Regions from separate parts of the Allohahella marinimesophila genome, predicted to be linked through region 1. Evidence: predicted binding sites of a transcription regulator. Region 1 holds the regulator's gene; the other holds the start of a gene.
The links. Region 1 encodes FNR, which switches genes on or off when oxygen is low (the NO sensors DNR and NnrR bind a similar motif). Its sites were predicted from a motif close to TTGATNTANATCAA; they were not measured.
Positions count from the first base shown of each region.

Region 2: the regulator FNR is predicted to act here: its motif matches at 8,483-8,496, upstream of ccoM (cytochrome c oxidase subunit CcoM).

Region 1 covers NZ_BAABBO010000007.1:460,531-471,874, reverse strand. Annotated here, with positions in the region: gene gdhA (NADP-specific glutamate dehydrogenase) at 26-1,369, opposite strand; gene nirK (copper-containing nitrite reductase) at 1,589-3,001, opposite strand; gene fnr (fumarate/nitrate reduction transcriptional regulator Fnr) at 3,143-3,904, opposite strand; gene hemN (oxygen-independent coproporphyrinogen III oxidase) at 4,045-5,448, shown strand; gene ABD735_RS07700 (EAL domain-containing protein) at 5,423-8,041, opposite strand; gene ABD735_RS07695 (peroxidase family protein) at 8,304-11,057, opposite strand; gene ABD735_RS07690 (winged helix-turn-helix domain-containing protein) at 11,279-11,344, shown strand, end outside.
Region 2 covers NZ_BAABBO010000016.1:8,247-19,590, reverse strand. Annotated here, with positions in the region: gene pip (prolyl aminopeptidase) at 1-549, shown strand, start outside; gene ABD735_RS16195 (lysylphosphatidylglycerol synthase transmembrane domain-containing protein) at 587-1,552, shown strand; gene ABD735_RS16190 (CBS domain-containing protein) at 1,660-2,079, opposite strand; gene ABD735_RS16185 (cyclic nucleotide-binding domain-containing protein) at 2,182-3,513, opposite strand; gene ABD735_RS16180 (MFS transporter) at 3,555-4,811, opposite strand; gene arsJ (organoarsenical effux MFS transporter ArsJ) at 4,808-6,040, opposite strand; gene ABD735_RS16170 (ArsJ-associated glyceraldehyde-3-phosphate dehydrogenase) at 6,065-7,075, opposite strand; gene ABD735_RS16165 (metalloregulator ArsR/SmtB family transcription factor) at 7,072-7,443, opposite strand; gene ABD735_RS16160 (OmpW/AlkL family protein) at 7,689-8,426, shown strand; gene ccoM (cytochrome c oxidase subunit CcoM) at 8,565-8,693, shown strand; gene ABD735_RS16150 (2-hydroxyacid dehydrogenase) at 8,725-9,732, opposite strand; gene ABD735_RS16145 (hemerythrin domain-containing protein) at 9,881-10,345, shown strand; gene ABD735_RS16140 (RDD family protein) at 10,328-10,777, opposite strand; gene ABD735_RS16135 (hemerythrin domain-containing protein) at 10,915-11,344, shown strand, end outside.

The DNA of each region.
Region 1 (11,344 bases):
CAGTCTCCATTGAATCTTATACGTCTCAAACGACGCCCTGCGCCAGCATGGCATCCGCAACCTTGACGAAGCCAGCGATATTGGCACCAGTCACGTAGTCGGTATACTCGCCTTCGTCCTCCTTGCCATAGGACACGCAAGCCTTGTGGATACAGGACATGATGGTGTGCAGCCTGTTGTCTACTTCAGCTTCCGACCAGTGCTGTCGCATCGAATTCTGCGCCATCTCGAGGCCGCTGACTGCTACGCCACCAGCGTTGGAGGCCTTGCCAGGTGCGTAAAGAATCCGCGCTTCCTGCACCGTATGGATGGCCTCCAGCGTCAATGGCATATTGGCCCCTTCACTGATGCAGAAACAGCCGTTATCGAGCAGCGTTTTTGCGTCGTCTACATCGAGCTCGTTCTGGGTGGCGCAAGGCAAGGCAATATCGCAGCGATATTGCCAGGGCTTCGCACCTTCTTCGAACTTGAGATTGAACTTTTTCGCCAGCTCACTGATGCGACCACGCCGCTCGTTCTTCAGCTCCATCAGATACTGCCATTGTTCCATGGTGAAGCCATCCGGGTTGTGAACGACGCCATCTGAGTCGGACATGGTCACCACCAGCGCGTCAAGTTCGATAGCTTTGTGAGCGGTGAACTGGGCGACGTTTCCGGACCCTGAAATGGCGAGTTTCTGGCCAGCTATTTCCTTGTTTTTCGTTTTCAGCATAGCCTCGACAAAATAGATCAGACCGTAGCCAGTAGCTTCCGGTCGGAGGATGCTGCCGCCATAGCTCAGTCCTTTGCCGGTGAAAGTGCCAGTGACTTCGTTCCGCAGTTTTCGGTACATGCCGTACATGTATCCCACTTCCCTGCCGCCCACACCAATGTCACCAGCTGGAACATCTGTTTCCGGCCCTATATGCCGGTAGAGCTCGGTCATGAAGGCCTGACAGAAGCGCATCACCTCATTGTCGCTCTTGCCCTTCGGATCGAAGTCCGCCCCACCCTTCCCGCCGCCAAGTGGCAGCGTTGTCAGTGAGTTTTTCAGAACCTGCTCGAACGCGAGAAATTTCAAAACACTGAGATTGACCGAAGGATGAAATCTCAAGCCACCCTTATACGGGCCGATGGCACTGTTCATCTGCACCCGATAGCCGCGGTTGACGTGAACCTTGCCAGCGTCATCCACCCACGGCACACGGAATTGAATGATGCGTTCTGGTTCGACGAAGCGCTCGATCAGCCCCTGCTTCTGATAGTCCTTGCACTTCTCGATGAAGGGCCACAGCGTTGACAGGACTTCCTCGACAGCCTGATGAAATTCAGGCTGATGGGGATCTTTCTCACGCACACTATCGAGTGTTTGCTCCAGCGACATCTGCATTTTCAAGCCTCTTGCTTCGATACATTGTTTATATCACCACGACCGTCGGCTAGGCGCCTGGTCGGCATGAGAGTTGTTTACGCCCAGTTTGAGCAGACAGTCTGATTCACCAATGCCGCCTGATCCAAACCGTTCCGTTTCAGGACGGTCCGTACACTTGGCATAGCGCATAAAAAAACCCGCATTACGCGGGCTGGAAAGCGTGATCAGACGTTGGTATCAGTGACCAGAGTTTGGGTCAATGTCCCCGTGCGCCTTGAAGATCTCATGGTTCTCCTCGCCAACCACATGGAGTATGCCTACAAGCCCTTTCTCGAGTCTGGACAGCGCGTGGTCAACCAGGATGTACTTGCCTGGCACCTCTGTCCCGAACTCGACCATTGTGGCGCCACCCGGTGCGACTGTAGTGGTCTGAATGTTTTTCAGCGGCGGAGAAGTCAGGTCGCCCTGGTTGTAGACGCTGTCGAAAATCTCACCGATCACGTGGAAGCTCGAGGTCAGATTCGGACCACCTACGCCAAAGTAAATGCGAACCTTTTCACCAACCTTGGCCTCCATTCTGTGAGTCTTGGACAGTGCGCCCATAGTGCCGTTGAAGGTCAGGTGCTCAGGGCGCTCATCCAGCAGCTTCTCGAGTGAAAACTCATGCTCACCCTGTGTGCCATGTTTCTGAGCAGTGTAGAGCTCACCCTGCATCACATAAAACTCGCGATCGACCGGGTGCAGGCCACCTTCAGGCTCGACCAATATCATGCCGTACATGCCGTTTGAAATATGTTGTGCCACCATCGGCGTGGCACAATGGTAGACGTAAAGCCCGGGGTTGAGCGCCTTGAAGTCGAAGCTCTTGGTTTGTCCAGGAGCCGCCTGGGTGACTGCTGCCCCACCGCCAGGGCCAGTCGTTGCGTGGAAGTCGACGGAGTGGATATGGCTGCTGTCGGCCTTGTTCGCCATGTTGACGGTCACTGTATCGCCAACCCGCACCCGAATGAAAGGGCCTGGGACCTTGTCGTTAAAGGTCCAGTAACGATAAGTGGTGCCGTCATCCAGCTGGCCGAGCACTTCGGTGGTCTCGAGGTCGACAGTCACAGACTGCGGTCCACGCTTGCCCACAGGCTTGCCAACCTGTGTTGGATCCATGGATACATCGATGCCTTTCGGCTCCTGCTTCGCAGCCTTGGCGCCGCCGACGATGATCTTGCCGATCATGCCGGCCTGGACGTGACCCGGCAGCGTGCAGATGTACTTGAATTCGCCGTTCTTGTCGGCACGGAACACTACCGCTGTGCTCGAGCCCTTGGCTGAAATATTGTCTGAATCGACTTTGAAGTCAGGCAGTGCAATATCGTGAGTAGCGCCATCGCCGTTGACCAGGTTGATCTGGACGACTGCACCTTCTGCCACTGTCAGGTCGGGGTTGATCTGGCCGTCAATATTGCCGCCGACACCGATGAAGACCAGTCTGCCGTCTGCAATGTCCGTGCGAAGGGTAAACTTCACATCTGGACGATAGGTGACCGCCTGGCCGTGACCGTTATGTGCGCCTGAGGTGTCGGCTGCCATGACAGGGTTGCCGATCACGGCACCGAGAAGGATGACGGCAATGGCTGAGCGAAGAATGTTCTTTTTCATAACGTCTACCTCTGATCAGGGAAGAATCCCGGCTCTGCCGACCTGGACAGAACTCATGAGCAGAAGATAGCGTCAATCGGCTGCGGCTTTCTTGATATGAGTCAAATGGAATACATGTTTTAGATGGAAGTCGTTCTGGACTCAGAGCACGTTACGCGGAGAACAATGCGACAGCAGTGCTTTCAACCTTTCCATATCGATGATATCGACACGTTTCTTGTCGACTGTGATATAGCCTTCGTCCTGCAGCTTTGAAAAAGTACGGCTGACCGTCTCCAGCTTGAGCCCCATGAAACTGCCTATCTCCTCACGAGTCATCCGCAAATGAAAGCCGGAGGCTGAATAGCCGCGCGCAGCATTCCGTTGCGACAGATTCAGCAGGAAGGCTGCTACACGTTCTTCAGCACGCATATTGCCCAACAGCATCATCACACTCTGATCACGAACGATTTCGCGGCTCATGATGCGGTGGAACTGTCGCTGTAGCGCAGGAATCTCGCGTATCAGGTTTTCTAGACGAGTGAAAGGAATTTCACACACCTCACTGTCTTCCAGGGCCGTGGCATGACAGGCATGAATATCGGTACTGATGGCGTCGACGCCCATGATTTCGCCGGTCATGTGAAACCCCGTCACCTGTTCACGACCGTCTTCCGTCAGCGCGTGAGTCTTGAAGAAACCGCGACGAATGGCGTAAAGGGACTCGAAATGGGTGCCAGCCTGATAGAGATGCTCGCCTCGCCTGACGCTGCGACGCTGATCGATCAACAGGTCCAGCTGGCTGAGGTCGGCATCGGGCAATCCAAAGGGCAGGCAAAGTTCTGCCAGACTGCAATTGGAACAGGCCAGCTTGAGCGCATGAAGAACGGGCTTTTGATTATCCTTGACGACTGCTTCAGACATGAGACCTCTGTGCCTGTTGATCTGACTGTTAAGTGTCTGGGGGGAAGAGATTATCATAGATTAAGTTGCATTTGATCCACATCAAATCTGGAGGCGCGCTGCTCCGCTAGAGTAGCCACTATACACCCTGGTGAGCCCCCATGATGAACAGACCGCAGAGCGACCTGAATATCGAGGTCGACACCGACCTCATTGGACGGCTCGACCGCAATGGGCCGCGTTATACCTCATATCCCACAGCCGATCGCTTTGTCGAAGCCTTCGATGCCGGGACCTATGCGGCCTGGGCTGAACAAAGCAGTCTGGCCGGTCGCGTTCGTCCATTATCGCTCTATTTCCATCTGCCATTCTGCAACACGCTGTGCTATTTCTGCGCCTGCAACAAGATCGTCACCAAAGACCGCTCGCTGTCGGTGAAGTACGTCGACTATCTCATCAGGGAAATGGCGCTGCAACGGGCACTGTTTGGCGAGCATCCGGCCGTCAGCCAGCTGCACTGGGGCGGCGGTACGCCAACCTTCCTGCCTGCCGATCAGATGGAGCGATTGATGGCGGCCACAAGGTCGCAGTTCCGCCTGTTGGAGGACGCGGAAATCAGTATCGAGATCGACCCACGCAAGGTCGATGCCGGAACGATGGCTGTACTGGGGCGTATTGGTTTCAACCGTATCAGTGTGGGTATTCAGGATTTCAATTCAAAGGTACAAAAGGCCGTCAATCGCATCCAGTCGCTGGAACAGACGCGGTTGGTCATCGAATCGGCACGGGAGCATGGCGCCAGATCAGTCAATATCGATCTCATCTACGGCTTGCCCCATCAGACCCTCGAAGGCTTCACTAAAACGCTGAATCAGGTCATTGAACTGAGCCCCGACCGCCTGTCGATCTACAACTATGCGCATATGCCCGCAATGTTCAAACCACAGCGACGGATTCAGGAAGACGATCTGCCGAGCAGGGAGACCCGGCTGGCCTTGCTGAAACTCGCCATTTCGATGCTGACCAGGGCTGGCTACGTCTATATCGGTATGGACCACTTTGCCAAGGCGGATGACGAACTGACCATCGCCCAGCAGCAGGGTCGTTTGCAGCGCAACTTTCAGGGCTATTCGACCCACGCTGACTGCGATCTCGTGGCCATGGGCATTTCAGCTATTGGCAAGGTCGGCCCCTGCTATAGTCAGAACGTCAAGGACCTGGCCGAGTATTATGATCGGCTCGATCGCGACGAATTGCCGGTCCTGAGGGGGATTCAGCTCAGCGCCGACGATCTGCTGCGGCGTTCGCTCATTCAGAATCTGATGTGTCAGTTCGAAGTCTCACTCGAGGCCTTGCAGATTGCCTACCTGGTGGACTTTCACCACTATTTTGCGCGCGAGCTGCCCGTTCTGCGCGAGTACGAACGTGAAGGCCTGTTGACGCTCGACGATGAATGGCTGGTGGTGACACCAAAAGGCCGTCTCCTCATCCGCAACATCTGCATGGTCTTCGATCAATACCTGCAGGCCGACCAGCTCATCAAGCGTTATTCCAGGGTGATATAGACCTTGCCGTGCGATCCGCGCCAGGCAACGAGCCCTGCAGCCCTCGCTCGGACAGCCAGTCCAGCAGCGCCGGTAATGGCATTGGCCTGGCCAGGAAATACCCCTGGATGAGGTCGCAGTCCAGATCGATGAGGATATCCAGCATTTCCTGGTTCTCCACGCCCTCGGCAACGACCCTGTAGCCGAGGTTCTGTGCCATCTCGAGGGTCGTCTTGACGATGACCTGATCATCGGTGCTGCTGGTCAGATCGAACACGAGCGATTTGTCGATCTTGATCTCATCGATAGGCAGCTTCTTGATGTAGGACAGTGAAGAATACCCGGTCCCGAAGTCATCGATGGACAACAGCACGCCGATCTTCTTCAAACGGAAAAGCTCCTCACTGGCCCGTATCGGATTGTCCATCATCGCCGTTTCAGTCAATTCCAGCATGATGTCCTGCGGTCGGACGCCAAACTCTTCGAGCATGAATGCCACCTGCTGGGCGAAGTCGGGCTCCTTCAGGTTCACCGCAGAAATATTGATCGAGAACTGCAGGGGAAAGCCGCCCGCAGTCAGCTCCGAGTGCGCTTTTAGCGTGTTGCGAATGACCCATCGCGTCAGTGGTGTGATGATGCCGGTGCGCTCTGCCAGCGTTACAAATTCGTCCGGCGGTATGAAGCCATATTCAGGATGCTTCCAGCGCACCAGCGTCTCGACCCCGATAATCCGGTTCCGTTTCAAGTCCAGCTGCGGTTGGAAGTGCAGGTCGAGGCCGTCGTGACTGATCGCCTTGTCGAGCTCAGCCATGAGTGTCAGACGACGTTCGTTATATACATCGAAGCTTTCGTCGTAGAAGGCGAGATTGTCCTGCGCCTGCCCTGCCATATCGAGCGCGATATGGGCCTTGCGCATCACATCCTCTAGTTCCTTGGCATCTGCAGGGAAGCGCACGATACCGATCTTGGCGCCGGGATCCAGCGTCAGGTGATCGAATTGCACGCTCTGACGGACTTCGGCATCCAGCTGCAGCAGCCTGGCATCCAGCGCCCCATCCTCGGTTACCGCAATGTTTTTTAGCAGCAGCCCCATGGTGACGCCTTCGGTACTGGCAAGGCAAACCTGCGACCCCTGGCGAGACTCGAGGGTAATGCTGTCCTGAAGCGAAACACAGAAAGTGCTGAGTCTTGTCGCTATCTGGCACAACAGCCGGTCAGCATTATCGTGACCAAGGGTCTTGTCTATCTCGTGGAAGCGGCTGAGATGTATCAGACAAACCATGAAGGGCTGCGAGGCGTCTGCCGTAATCAGCTCGCGAATCCTCTTTTCGAACAATACGCGATTTGGCAGGCCCGTAACCACGTTATGGGTGGCCTGCAGTACCAGCTGATGTTCAGCGCTGAGACGCTCTTCAGCATCCCTGATACTTCTTCGGTGAGCAGCCACCCTATCGTTCCGTTCGCGATAGATGCGATCGACAATGGCGATCGACAGCAGCATGGCTTCCAGCGCCGAACCAATCTGTACGCCGTAGGTCGTCAGAAACGACTCGCTCAGAAAGCCAATCTTGTAAAGCATGGTCGAGAGAATGCCGATCGACAGGCCCACCCAGGCAAAGGTGAAGAATCTGGCCTCCCGCACACCGCGCCACCACAGCACAGGGCCGGTCAACAGCAGCATCACAGATACTGGAATAGTGAGGTAGGCTGAGGTCATCAGCGATGTCTCAGGCCTCAAAAAGGGCAACATGGCCAGGCATAGGATGCTGGCAGCGATGGCGAGGCGGTATCCGAGATTCAACAGCGGACTGTGCTTGTCGACACGCAGGAAATTCTGCGCGAAGAGGCAGCCGAACAAAACTGATGCCGGAATGTTGATCTGTATGAGCCAGTACTGCATTGCCGGCGAATCCGGCCAGAAGTACTCAAAGGTCCGACCATGCAAGGTGGACTGCAACAGCAACAAGGTGGCCACGAAGAGCACATAATACAGGTAGGTCTTTTCCCGCAGGGCGTAATAGATCATCGAGTTGAACAGGATCAGGAAAATGAGAATGCCGTAGTAAATCGAGTTCAGCTGTGCGGCGATGACATCATGCAGGTGGAAGGCCCGCTCGTTCCAGAGCGTGATCGGGAACTCCATAGGACCCGATTCCTTTACCCGAAACATATAGGTATAGATTTCGGCAGGCTCGAGCGTCACTGGAAACAGAAAATTCGGATGCGCAACTATTCGTTGGGAGAACGGATATAGATCACCTGTGACGCCAGACTGCACCGGCTCGCCATTCCGAAGAAGTTGATACTCGATATGGTCTATAAAGGGTGCATGGACATCAAGCAGCTTGTCCAGCGGCTTATTGGTGGTGTTGACAAAGTCGACCCGAAACCAGAATACGGCGCTGGAATAGCCAAAGTTCGCAGTGCCTATTCCCGTCTCCTGCCAGGCCCCCTCTCCGCTGGTGAGGCTGTCGAACGACAGCCGTCCACCTTCATCCTCGATATAATAGAGCGTCGGAGTATGCTCCGCGCTTCCATCTACCAGGTCCGGTATGAGGGCATCGCTAGCCAGTATTTGGGGCGCCAGCAAAAGAAGGAGCCACAGACAAGCCATGAGGCGCCGCTGGACAGCAACGACCGAACAAGCAAACATGGTTAAAGATATCTGGAAAACATCTTACAACCGTAGCTGTGAACCGGCATTTTCGCCAATAGGTTGATCATTTCCTGTCCAATCTTCAATCTTCCAGAACGTGAGAACCAATATTCGGTCGAGTGTATTCTGGGCAAAAAAAAGCCGATGCAGCCCCTGGACTGCATCGGAAAGAAAGGCCGAGGGCGTCCGGTGTCGCCCCAGGTCGTCGGGAAGTCCCCTCCTATCGGTCTTCGTAACGCTGGTGCTTGAAGAAGATGCCAGAATCACCGAAGGCCGATGCTACGAATGCGGAGTTCATGACCAGCTCCCCAATCTTGGTCGCACTCTCACGACGCTCCCTGGCATAGCGACGGTTCAGTGACGGGAAGATCGAGCTTCTGATCGACTTGGTGGTGGCATAGACGTCGTAGACCTTTACACCCTCAGGCAGTGCCATCAGATCCTCACGGAAATCGTGTGGCTCTGATGAGAACATCCCGTTGAGCTCCTGACCGGGCACGAAGTAGAGTTGCGTTGGTGACTTGGGTGCAGCAACGGGACTACCATCCTGACGGGTTTCAGCCATTGCGTTGGCCATCAGCAGCGTCGGCTTGGTGCTCACGAGGGAAAACAGGATCGTGGAGCCAAGTGACTCATTGGCTTCAGGTGACACATAATTCGACATCTCGTTTGCAAAGAAGTCGTAGTTGTCGCCCTGCCCGGACAGCGTGTACAGCGCAGAAATGTTTTCTGAAGGTTTGCCATCAGCGAACAGCTTCAGAGCCAGGCCCGGCGCATAGCCGCGATCCGCAGGATCACCAGTCAGCGACAGTCTCAGCAGGCCTTCATCGGCACCTTCGAACAGCCCGGTATACTGACTGCCAGCTTCAGGTACGAACTTCACTCGTGCCACAGCAGCGCGTGGGTGAAGTGGCTTCTCATAGCCCGCTGGCGCGACGTCGCCTACGCGATTGACCTTGGTCCAGAGGATGGAATCGATCAGTCCACCGATATTGACTGGCGGAATCTCAGGTAACTCGTTTGCATCGTAGGCGGTGCGCATGACGCCATTGGTCCAGAGATGCTGCGCCTTGGCATCGGCATCCCACGACTCATACTCGGCAGGCATGTTGAGGCCCCAGGGCTTGAACGCGTTGTCCATGCCGACAAGGCTGCCAGACAGGTTCGGGTAGTGACGCTTGATGATGTCGACCATGGTGTTTTCCTCGACCCAGTCGATACCTTCCTGGGTATACACTTCGGCTCGATAGTCGCTGGTAAAGAAGCGGTCCGTCATTAGACGACGCGAGGCGTTGAGGATGAAGATCTGGAACGCGGTTTCACCAAAGCCAAAGCCATCCGGCCGGGTTTCTTCGGCCAGTTGACCAACCAGGGTATCGATCTGCTCGATATCGTTGTTGTAGAGCTGCTTGAGTTCGGCCAGCGTTTCCGGATCATCAGTCAGATCCTCAAATTTTGTGATGGGCTTGAGGCCGATCTGGCGACGGAACTCGTTATATCGGGGAACACCGCGCTCACGATCACGAAGTATATCGATGGTAGCCATGTCCAGCCTGCCGCGCACAGGCACGTCGAGATTCCGCATGAAATCAGGATAATTCTTCAGTGTCAGCGAACCCGGGTTGGTGATACCAAAGGAGTACCACATACGGTCGGCGCCTACGTCGTCGAGCAGGTCTTCAGCATCGCCATCGCGGGTCTCAGGCAGGGGGATCTTCTGGTCGACAATATTGGAGCCGATATCGTAGACATCGATGCTATCACGCAGCAATGGGTGCATGCGGTACACGGCCACAAACTCTTCGGTCAGGGTATACGGCACGTCATAGTCGCTCGGTGTCCGCGAGCCCACGAGACCGCCAAGGGCATGGTCGAGGAAGCCGGCATCGCCCTGCCCCAGATTAGAATTGAGGCCAATCAGTCTGAACAGGTTGCCCAGCTGGTTGAAGTTCTGGTTCAGGTTGTCGAGATCGTTCTGATACTTGTCACGCTTGTCGCGGTCGCCACCAAGCCCCCACCAATTGGCATACATCGCCCTTTCCAGTACAGGGTTGGCGAGGATTGCCGGCGTCCATTCGACGGTATGAATCTTGGCCATCAGCGCTGCGTTGACCAAGCGGGCGCGATCGTACAGCCACTCATCGCTGGCATCCGGGTAGGCTTCCGCGAGACGGTCGGCGATCGCGTTATGCTCAAGGGTGAACAGGCGATGCAGCATCGATAGACCCACCCACCAGTTCTCGTTGAAACCGGTCACCGGCTTGCCACTCATGAATTCGGTCGGCAGGGTTTGTTCATCGGTCACTTTGAGACGGCCGCCTTCGAAAGCGCGAACACTGTCATTGGTCGCCTGGTCGCTGCCGTAAAGTTGTGATCCATCCCACCAGTGGGTATTGACGTTCTGGAAGGTAGGTGGCAGATCAGCGTCGTCCCCGGTGCGGGTCGGGTCTGGCATCGTGCGCTTGACCACCATCTCACCCGTCCCGAGACTGTCGCCCGCTGGTAATGGAATGCGCATTGGATCTGCATCACTTTGCGGACCGTGGTCGAACCAGTCATGCACCATGAACTGGATCCAGGCCGCAGCAATGAAGTTGAGCGATGTGGCCGGTTTGAATTCATCGCCCCTCGCCATCAGCACATTACTGACTTCTCGCGGGTTGGGCGTCAGCAAGGTATCGGCGTTGTTTTCAGCCCAGACCGAAGCCGGATCCACGTTGCGACCGAACCGCCGGTACACCGAGCCCTCTGCCGGATTTTCCAGAATGTTACAGGTACCGTCGACGGTTCGAGCCATCAGGCTCCTGTCGTCGCAGACCAGGTTTGCGTTGTGCTTCGCCCACTGCTCCATGTCGAACATGTTGTTCTCGAGCAGATCAGTCCTCTCCGAGCTGAGGACAAGCAGCGCGCCCATGACGCCAATACTGCCAAAACTGGTGAGGGCCGGCCAGGTGACCCAGGGTGTTATCGCCATTTCTTGTTCTCCATTGCTATGTGTGTCCTGTGAGGTACAGCGCTGGCGACTCTAGCAGTGAAACAGGAAAAGCAATCCCCTACTTGGGTAGGGTAAGCTGTGGAACTGATAACTCTGTCACAATCGCCTGTGGCGCCTCCTGAGTAAGCTGCATTCAGTCGAACGGGCTAACGTCAGAGCCTGGCCACGAGAGGTATCTTCATGAAAGGACACAGCATTCAGTGAGTAGCATTGAACGGGGGTATGGGGTGGCGCGCATCCTGCGCCAGCCACTGATTACACTGCTC
Region 2 (11,344 bases), on a different contig from region 1:
CGGGGCATCTACACCCTTACACAGGCCGAACTCGACTGGTACTACCAGTTCGGCGCCTCTGAATTGTTCCCTGATAAATGGGCTCGTTTCCAGGCGCCCATTCCTGAGAATGAGCGTGGCAATATGATGAAGGCGTATCGCCAGCGCCTGACAGGTGATGACCGTCAGGTGCAGCTGGAGGCCGCGAAAGCCTGGACTATCTGGGAGGGTGAAACCATCACGCTGCTCCCGGACGAAGCTATGACCTCGGCCTTCAGTGACGGCACATTCGCCCTCGCCTTCGCCCGTATCGAAAATCACTACTTCAGTCACGGCGCCTGGCTGGAGGAGAACCAGCTGATGCGGAATATCGATACGCTCAGGAACATCCCGGCTGTACTCGTTCATGGGCGTTACGATATGCCCTGCCCGGCCCGATACGCTTATGCCATGCACAAAGCCTGGCCGGAGGCGGCGTTCCATCTGATAGAAGGTGCTGGCCACGCCTATTCGGAACCAGGCATCCTGGACCAGCTGATCAGGGCCACTGACCGTTTCGCCAAAGGCTAGGCAACAGGTGCAGGTTGGCAGGTACGCAAAATGCGCGTTGAGAATCGCGCTCACAGTAGCGGCGGTCATACTCGTTCTGGAGCTAGCCCCGCTTCGCGAAATCAGCACCCATCTCGCCAGTACCGAGCTCTCCTGGCTCTGGGCCGCGCTTTTTCTGCAGGTGCTCATCAGGGTGATCACCGCTGCCAGAATGCAGCTGCTGGCTCATTTCCAGCGACTTAGCCTGAGTTTCTGGGTCATGCTGAGGATCGTGCTGGCGACTGCCTTTTACGGCCTTTTTCTACCGGGCGGTATTGCCGGTGGGGCGGTGACTTTTGTTAAATATCGGCAGTACGGTGCGGGCGGTGCAGCTGCACTGACCAACGTGGTGGTCAACAAGGCCATCGCTGCGCTGACCATCGGTTTCCTCACCTGTACCGCCTGGCTTGCCGATTTTGTCCGCTCCCAGGACGCCACCTCGCCCGCCCTGAACTCCTTGATAGCGCTCCTGTCGTTGCTAACCCTGCTGCTACTGCCTTTTTTGCTCAAGACCGGCATCAACGCTTTCGGCTTGGCGCCCAGATTGCAACATCGATACGCGAATGGTCATGGCCGCTTCTCCAGAGCTGCAGGCGCTCTGCTTTCGCAAATGCAGATCCTGAACGATCTGGGATGGCGGCAGACTTTCGTACTGATCTTCGCTGGCTGCGCCGCACACGTCATAGGGGCGGCAGGCATGCTGTTCTTCGGCCTCGCCCTGGGCCTGTCAATAGATCTCATCAGCGTCATGTGGATTTACGGCATGGTATTTCTACTGGCATTGCTGCCAATATCATTCGCTAACGTCGGCGTACGGGAGGCAAGCATGATTCTGTTGCTGGCACCTTTTGGCATCGGCGCTGCGGAAGCAACAGCGTGGTCGGTATTGATGTATTCCGGGCCGCTGGCTGCTGCACTGGCTGGAGCTCTACTGGAGGCAACGGCGTTCGCCGACTCACCGCTACCTATAAGGCGTGATCAATGATGTCGAGATGGGCAGTTATTGTAGTGTTTTTGCAGTAATTTCAAAGTGTCAACGAGCTTTACAAGGATCGGGCGGCACCGCTATGGCGCAGCCCGTACCACTGGCATTTAATGATAGGTCTTGCATGCTCTGGCAATATCCTGAGGCAGCGAGTCCGCACATTTGTCCGCAATATCGCTCAAGGTAATGATGCCGGTGAGATCCTTGTTCTGATCGCTATCCATGACGAGCAGCCGCTGCACATTTTGTGACTGCATGTTGCGCAGAACATTTTCTACATCGTCCTTCTCATAGCAATACAGGACCTTCCCATCTACCAGGCTATCTACACTATCCTCGGGCCCCTTGCCTTCGGCAACAGCCTTGATGGCGATGTCCCGGTCCGTGAGCAGGCCCACCACCTTGTCATCCCGGGACACGGGAACGGCGCCAATATGCAATTCTTTCATACGACTTGCCGCCTCACGGATAGTTGAGCTGGCAGGCAGGACCTTGGGATTTTTTGTCATGATCTCATGAACTTGCATGATGATATCTCCTTTATTTTTGGATAGTTTTTCTTCAACCGAACAACCATGTTGCTCAAGGAAATATCAAGCAAGCAACGCACCAAACGCTAAAAGGAGGCTCTAGGCGCCGAGGGCTGCTACCGATAAGGCGGCAAGAAAACCAATGAGTGTGGCCAGGCCAGTGACCGACCCACCATGCTCGAAAGCTTCCGGCAGCATAGTCTCGGCTATCATGGTCAGCATGGCTCCAGCAGCTACACCCTCTACTGCCAGTTTGATGAAGAAAGCCGTCCCGGCAGGATCTGGCGGGAATACCCAGGCACCAAACATCGCACCCAGGCCAGTGAGCAGGCACAGCGACGACCACATCCACATGATGCGTGGGATCGAGAAGGCATGACGTCGCATGATGACGGCGCTGGACATGGCCTCAGGAAAGTTCGCCAAAAAGACACCGACAATGAAGGCCAGGCTCATGCCACCAGTGTCAATCGCCAGCGTGCCGATCACCAACGACTCCGGCACGCCGTCGATGGCTATACCGAGCCAGATGGCCATGGCTGCGCCAGCTGAGCCCGCTGCACCACGACTCTCTTCCTGGATGTCTCGCTCGCTGATTGGCAGGTTCACTGTATCAAGTTCATCGTCCCCCTCGGCCTGCGCATCCAGCTCATCAGCGCCGGCGTGGTCCTGATGGCTGGCCAGGGCTTCAATGACGGGTTTCAGTTGCGGCCTCTGTTCCAGTAGAACATCGAGGTCATCCTTGTCGAGGGTATACAAAGTGGTCCTGGTAGCGGCGCGCGCTGTGGTCTGCCGACTGACGCCACTGATTACGGCCCGCTCACCGAAGGTGTCGCCAGCCTGAAATTCCGCGATAGCATTGGTGGCCGGCGGAGAGTCATCCCTGGCGTACCTGTCCGGGACCTCTTCGTATAATCGAACGCCACCTTCACGAACGAAGTGGATCTCACGTGAATCATCTCCTCGTCTGAAAATCAGTTCGCCAGGGGCGAATCTTTCCTTTCGAACATATTTCACGAGCTCTGCGAGGTCGTCGGACGGCAAATCTTTCAGCACACTTATTTTAGCCAGCCTACGCAGCAGCCTTCGGGCACGAGCTTTTTTGGTCCGGGCCACATGATCCCGAACATTGGAAAGGCTGCGCAGAAAGGCGCCACGGTCGTTGAGAAATTTATTGAGTACGGAGAACAGCACGCCTCCCGCCACTGCACCGATCACGGCCACGACCAGAGCGCCGTTGCCGTGAGTGTCCACATAGTGCGGTACATGAGCCATCAGCTCGATGGTGAGAGCAAACAGCAGCGCACCAGCACCAAAAGCCATGAAGGCCGAAGTGATTCTGGAGCCCGGACGCCAGACAAGGCCCAGTATCGCGCCGAGCGGTAGTGACAGTGCGCTGACGATACCCCAGAAAAAAGCGGTCTCAACCATTGGATGCTCCTGCTGACAAGCCGTCAGCAGGCATACGCTGCTTACGGCTCGAGTGCCTGTCTGTCCAACTGCATACGACGCTGCCGCCTGTTCTGGTTTGACCGCTCCCGGGCAACGAACAATCGCCAGTAAGCAACTATGGCCAGCGCAGCGAAAGCAGCCAGGGTCCAGAGGGCCACCGACATCTGCACACCTGCAGCCAGCAGCCCAGCAAATATCGCCGGCATCAGCGCTTTCACCACGAAGGCTGGCCGCGCAAGATGCCCAAGTGTGGCGCCGACATTGGCTGGTCCGAATATTTCAACCGGCACTGTGCTGCGCACTACGGTCAAGAGACCATTGGCAATGCCATAAAAGGCCGCGAACACCAGCCCCAGAACCCAGTATGGTGATATGAGATTCAGTAGCAGAGTACTCACCAGCAGGAGTGACAGCGACACTGCACCAACAGTGACTGCCCTGCTTCTGTTGGCAAAGCGCCACTCAACCAGGCGGCCGACCACCTGCATTGGTCCGATAGCGGCTGCCAGCCAGACAGCATCAGCCCGATCGAATCCGCGGCTTTCCAGGGCATCGATCAAAAAGAGCGACAGCGCGCCGAAGACACCCATGGCCGAGGCGAAGGCCAGTGATAACCAGGCCAGCTCAATTTTTTCAGGCGGCGCAGGCGCGGATTGGGCATGCATCGACAGTGCTTCAGCAGCCGCCGATGAATCGCCTACACCCGGCTTCGGGGGCACCATGAACAGGTGTACGGGCAGCGCAATCAACAGCTGAAAAGCGGCAAACATCAATAGCGCTTCGCGCCAGCCCGCGATCTCCACCAGCCAGTGACTCAGGGGCCAGAACACGGTACTGGCGAAGCCCCCAAACAGTGTCAGCACCGTCACCGAGCGACGGAACCGGTCGGGCAAGACCTGATGAATCACGACAAAAACCGGATCGTACAGGCATAGCGCCATCGCAGCCCCGGCGATCAGCCAGCCCAGAAAATAGACCACAAGCCCGTTGGCCGTGGCTAGTAGCACGAATGCCAGGGCAGCGAGAATGGAACCGAGAGCCAGAGGGCCGCGGCCACCTGAACGGTCAATCCAGCGCCCAACCGCCGGCGCGGCCAGTCCAGAGACCAGTACACCTAGCGTGAATGCGCCAAACACTGTGAGTTCGCTGAACCCCAGTTCTGTGCGCAAGGGCAGAGCTAGCACAGCCAGGCTGTAGTAAAGACTGCCCCAACTGAGTATCAGCACCAGACCGAGCGCTATCAACAGGCGGTTCGCGCTAGCCGGGGACAGGCTCATGCCTGGGCAACAGTCGGTTCAGGATGCCGCGGCAGGGCGACAGAAATGACAGCAGCGAGCGTCACAAAGGCGGTAGAGACCCAGAGACAGACTTCCAGACCATAAGCCTGGTAAATCCACCCTGACAGGAGCGTTCCGAAGAGTCGTCCACCTGCATTCGACATATAGTAGAAGCCGACATCGAGCGAGGCCCCTTCTTCTCTGGCGTACGACACGATGAGGTAGCTATGCAGTGAGGAATTCACTGCGAACAGGACGCCGAAGGCCAGCAGCCCCCCTATCAGTACGACTTCAACGGGAATTTCCGTTCCCATGGACAGCGCAATCAGCGCTGGAAAGGCCGCGAGCGCCATGGCCCAACCGAAGGCAGTGCGCCCATCAGGCACACGACCTGAGCGGAAACCCGTCATCGTTGGGGCCAAGGTTTGAACGGCCCCGTAACCAATGATCCAGAGCGCCAGGAAACCGCCAACCTTCCAGAAATCCCAGTTGAGCTGACTGCTGAGATAGACAGGCAGCGCTACCACAAACCAGACGTCGCGGGCTGCGAAGAGAAACAACCTGGCCGCCGATAACACGTTCACAGCCCTGCTCTTCGATAGCATTTCGCTGAACTTTGGTTTGGCTTTGGTCTTGCCAAGATCTTTCTTCAACAAAACCAGACTGCTTAGCCAGACCAGGCTGAGGGCAATCGCCATCGTCAATACGGCGTGCTGGAAGCCGACCCAGGTCAGCAACGCGCCGCCGAGAAAAAATCCAACGCCCTTAAGCGCATTTTTCGAACCAGTCAGCAGGGCGACCCAGCGATACAAAGCCCCTTGCTGATCGTTCGGAATCAACTGCTTGATGGCGCTTTTGGCGCTCATCTTGTTGAGATCCTTCGCTATACCGGAGAGTGCCTGGGCGGCCATGACCCAGACCACCGTAAGCCAGTCCGCTGGAACAAATAGCATCATCAGCGCCACTACCTGCAGCACCAGGCCCAGGTTCATGGTGCGGTTCAGACCTAGCCGGGCACCGAGATAGCCACCGACAAGATTGGTGACCACGCCGAAGAATTCGTAGAACAGGAACAGTGAGGCAATCTCTAAAGGACTGTAACCGAGGCTATGGAAATGCAACACGACCAACATGCGTAGGGCACCGTCGGTCAGCGTAAAGGCCCAATAATTACCGGTGACCACCATGTATTGACGAATCTGGGGGGACAGGCTTGCCAGGTTTTTCATAACGACGAATCCAGTGGCATGCACTTAGTCTGACAGCCCCACGAGGCGGGTCAGCTCAGCGGTTCTGCAGGTGTAGCCCCATTCGTTGTCGTACCAGGCATAGATCTTCACCTGCGTACCGTTGATGACCATCGTCGATAACGCATCGATAATCGACGAGCGTGGATCTGTCCTATAGTCAATGGACACGAGGGGCCTCTCTTCATAGCCAAGTATATTCCTGAGTTCGCCCTCTGCTGCCTTTCTCAGTACCTGGTTCACCTCTTCGGCTGTGGTCTCGCGCTCTACCTCGAACACACAATCCGTGAGCGAAGCGTTGGCCAGCGGGACCCTCACGGCATGCCCATTCAGACGCCCCTTCAATTCAGGGAAAATCTCGGTGATAGCCGTCGCTGATCCGGTTGTCGTTGGTATCAGGCTCATGCCACTGGCACGCGCACGGCGCAAATCCTTGTGCGGCTGATCCAGAATACTCTGAGTATTGGTGAGATCATGAATCGTCGTGATGGAGCCATGGCGGATGCCGAGTTCCTCATGAATGACCTTGACCACCGGTGCCAGACAGTTGGTTGTACAGGACGCCGCAGTCACGATTCGATGCTTGGAAGGATCATATAGATGATCATTCACGCCCATCACGACATTGAGCACACTCGCCTCCTTCACCGGCGCGCTCACCACGACGCGCTTCACGCCTTGTTCCAGATAGGCAGCCAGCATTGAGGTGGTCTTCATCTTGCCACTAGCTTCGATGACCACATCACAGGCAGACCAGTCGGTATCTTCGATGGCCTTGTTAGCTGTGACGCCAATGCGCGAGTCGCCGATAATGATCGTTTCACCCTCTGACTTCGCCTCGTTCTTCCAGCGCCCATGTACCGAGTCGAAATTGATCAGGTGTGCAAAAGTGGCTGCATCAGCGGCCGGGTCGTTGACCTGCACTATGCTGATGGCATCCATATCCCACAGTGCGCGCACTGCCAGCCGCCCTATCCGGCCCATGCCATTGATACCGACCTTTACCGTTCTACTCATGACATTGCTCCGCAGTTCGTTGCTCGCATTGGTCTGTCTCCCATGCATTCCAGGCGCCCGCTAGTCTCGAGCAGCCATTGCTGATTGGCCTGGCCTGTAATGGCAATAATTTGCCTTGCCCAGTCGGGTAGATATGGATGAATCCGGTAGTACACCCACTGGCCCTGCCTACTATCTTCCAGCAATCCGCAGGCGCGAAGCTGCGCAAGATGACGCGAAATTTTTGGCTGCGCAGCGTCCAGCGCTTCTGTGAGCTCACACACGCAAAGCTCAAGCTCCCGCGCGACGAGCAAGACGATTCGAATGCGAGTGTCATCGGCGAGACACTTGAACAATTCTGGTGGACTCAGCCCGGCAATGTCATGCATGCATGGAATCCATGGGGAAGCCTCAAGTCGATACCATATCTGGACTTCGACATATTCGTGAAGCCGCATATGTTGCGCGATTGATCTTACGGCTGGATGTTTACAGTTTGATGACAAGGCCATGATGATTTTCAATGAACCGAAGCCGGAAAAACATTTTCAGGATAGACCTGCTCATTGATTTATCTCAACGGCCTCCTCGGCGCCTTTCGGTAAGCTTTTCTCATCATCCAAGGAGAGCTTCCATGTTCAGAACACCGTTGTTGATTGCCTCATGTCTCGCTGCCGCCAGCGCATCTGCTTACGATGCTGGCGACTTTGTCATCCGTGGTGGTCTTGCCAGCGTCGATCCTGCTGAGAGCAGCTCGGCGATTGCGGTCAACCGTCCGTCTGCAGCCGCCGGCGACAAGACCGGCACCGAAGTTGGGGTCGACGGTGATATCAGTCTCGGCATCAGTTTTACCTACTTCATCAGGCCACAGATCGCGATCGAGCTACTGGGGGCCACGCCATTCAAACACAGCATCCAAGGCGCAGGCATTCTTTCCGGACTGGGCAAGCTGGGCGAGGTGCAGCATCTTCCACCTACTCTGAGCGTCCAGTACTACCCCATGCCATCAGAAGCGAAACTGCAGCCCTATGTCGGCGCAGGGTTGAACTACACCATCTTCTTCAAGGAAGACACCACCCAGACATTGACCAACTCGGTTGGCGCACTCGCCAGTCTGCCGAACAATCCTGTAGCCGGCGTACAGGCCACGTCAACTGACCTTGAGCTGGAAGACTCCATTGGGCTGGCCGCTCAGGCGGGCCTCGACTACCGACTCACAGAGCGCATCGGTCTCAACGCGGCTGTCTGGTATGTAGACATAGACACCAAGGCAGACATCACTGCAGAAACGAATGCCGGCAGAGTCAGGGCAGATGTCGACGTAGACATCGATCCCTGGGTCTACATGGTGGGTGTAGCCATCAAACTCTGATCTGGTGAAACCTGCAGAGATCTGATCATTGCAGGTGATGCTCGCGAGCGTCCGACTTGATTCATGTCAATTCGGCATCCGCTCGCAGCAGTATAATGACAAGGTGATCAGTACCAGTATTCAGCGGAGAAAGCAGCGATGAGCATGTTCATGGATCAGTATGTATTGGCCGGTCTGGCGGTGGTTGCAATGACCATTGGCTTTCTCGTGGCCTTTGGAACCTTTGTCTGGAAAGACGCACACAAGAAGAAGTCCGGGCAGCCCTGATTGCCGATGAACCACCGCTCGCAATGTTCGTTCAGGATGCCACCACCTCATTCGAACATTTACCCCGATCCTGCAGGTCGCTCATATTCTGTAAGGTGATGGTTGCGATGCTCTCAACCGCCTCCTCAGTGAAAAAAGCCTGATGAGCGGTGATCAGCACATTGGGAAAGGTCAGCAACCGCATGAATTCGTCGTCCTGAATGAGCGATGCTGAATGATCTGCAAAGAACAGCTCAGCCTCTTCTTCATACACGTCGAGGGCTACACTACCGATTCGTCCCTGCTTGAGCGCCTGAATGAGGGCGGTGGTATCCACTAGCGCGCCGCGACTGGTATTGACCAGCATCAGTGTCGATTTGGAGGTGCCGAAGGCAGCGGCGTCGATGAGATGATGAGTGTGTTTATTGAGCGGACAATGCAGGCTCAGTACGTCGCTTTCGGCAAACACCTGAGCCAGTTCCGCATAGCCGCTACCGGCCGCTTCAAGATCGCTTTTCAGCGTCAGATCAGGATACGGATCAACAGCCAGGACGCGACAGCCAAATCCCAGCATGATTCTGGCGAAGATAGCCCCTATCTTGCCTGTTCCAACCACGCCGACTGTCTTGCCATGAAGGTCGAAACCCATCAGACCGTCCAGTTTGAAGTTGCCATCACGCACGCGATTGTAAGCTCTGGGTATTCTGCGATTCAGCGCCAGTATCAGTGCGACGGCATGTTCTGCGACGGCATAGGGCGAGTACTCCGGCACCCGAACGACTGTCATGCCCAGGCCGGCGGCCGCAGGCAGGTCGACATTGTTGAACCCAGCACAACGCAGGGCTACGAAACGCACACCCAGCGCAGACAGCGTTTCCAGCGTGGACGCGTCGAGCGTGTCGTTCACGAACACACAAACGGCCTCTGCACCGGCGGCAAGCGCTGCCGTTTTCTGATTCAGATGAGTGTCAAACCAGATAAGTTCGTGTCCATGGCTGCTGTTCAGCCTGTCAAAGAATGTGCGGTCGTAAGTCTGTGTACTGAAGAAGGCTACACGCATGATCAGGACTCCGTGGCAGGGGCTGAAGACTTCATGATACGGCGCGCGACGTCGGTATGACAGGCTAGCTGAGCGATTTCGGATGCTCCGGCGTACCTAGCGGAGAGGTACACCCGACAATGGGTGGAAAACAACAAGGAGTAAACAAATGGCAGATATCTTCGAAGCCCTGATCAAGGACCATGAGGTCGCCCGAGACATCATGCGAAAACTGGAAAAAACCGAAGGCGCATCAGCTGAGCGGCAGGAACATTATCCGAAGCTGGTGAAGGAGCTGCTTGCCCACGCCAAGGCCGAAGAGCGCACGCTCTACCATGCCATGCTCGGCTCGGCCGAAAGCCAGGATGAAGCCACACACAGCATCGGCGAGCATCAGGACATGGAAGAGGCCATGGAGGCACTCGCCAAAACGGAGATGTCTTCCTCACAGTGGCTGCCAAAGTTCCGCGAACTCAGGGAACTGACCGAGCATCACATGAAGGAGGAAGAACAGGAGATCTTCGAGGCCGCCAGAGACGTGCTCTCCACCACCAGGCAGAATGAACTGGGTTCCCAGTACGAGAAGGAGAAAGTGGTGGAAGACAAGAAAGATCGATCAGACTTTCTGCCCTGAAGCCTCATCCGCCGCCCTGCGAACGACAAGCGTACTGGCCAGCTTGTCGTGCCAACCTTGCTTCCGGGGATCTCTGCCTGCGCTGAAAAAACCCAGACAGAACGGTAGCATTGAGACGTAGTAGCCAAGGTATCGTTTGATCAGCTGGGCAGTAGTTGGTTGGCCGCCGGTGTCAGCGTCGATAATTTCGAGCTTGAGCCACAACTTGCCAGGGGTGGCGGACTTGAACATCCAGAACAGAATGACGACCACTGCCGGGGCGACGTAAGTGATCAGCACATCTGCCGGTCCATAAACAATGGCTGCGCCAGTCCAGTAGCGTTCACCATAAATCACTGTGAGCAAGGGTGCGATGATGAGCAGAATCAGTATCGAATCGATGAGCGCAGCCCCTGCCCGCACCCAGAATCCGGCGTAGTCCATTTCGCGCATTTCACTTCCCCGAGCCTGATCATACTGAAGCTGCTAAGGTAGCAATCAGTATCGTCTGCGTCCACGTGATCTATCATTAGCGTTAACATCAGACGCTGGCGCAGATCTCAAGCGTCAGCTTCGGAGGAGTTTCAGACATGGCAGACGATATTTTCCAGGCAGTCATCAAGGATCATGCGACTATCAGGGTGCTGATGAAGGCGGTAGACGACTGCGGAAAAGACGCGGACCTCCGGCGCGAGGCTTTTGCCAACCTTGCGAAGGCCCTCATCGCTCACGCCAAGGCCGAAGAGCGCTCGCTATACGACACGATGCTTGGCGAAAGTCCCTCTCACGACGAAAGCCTGCACATCGCTGAACATGATGCCATCAGCGAGCTTATCCACACGCTGGGCGGAAAGAGGGAGGCACCCACTGACTGGCCAGCGACGTTTCTGCAATTGAAGACGCTGGTAAAGAGGCATCTCGATGAAGAAGAGAATGAACTCTTTCCCGTGGGTCAGCATTTGCTGACAGCCGACCAGAAAATAAGACTTGGTGAGTTGTATCGCGCTGCGAAAGCTGACG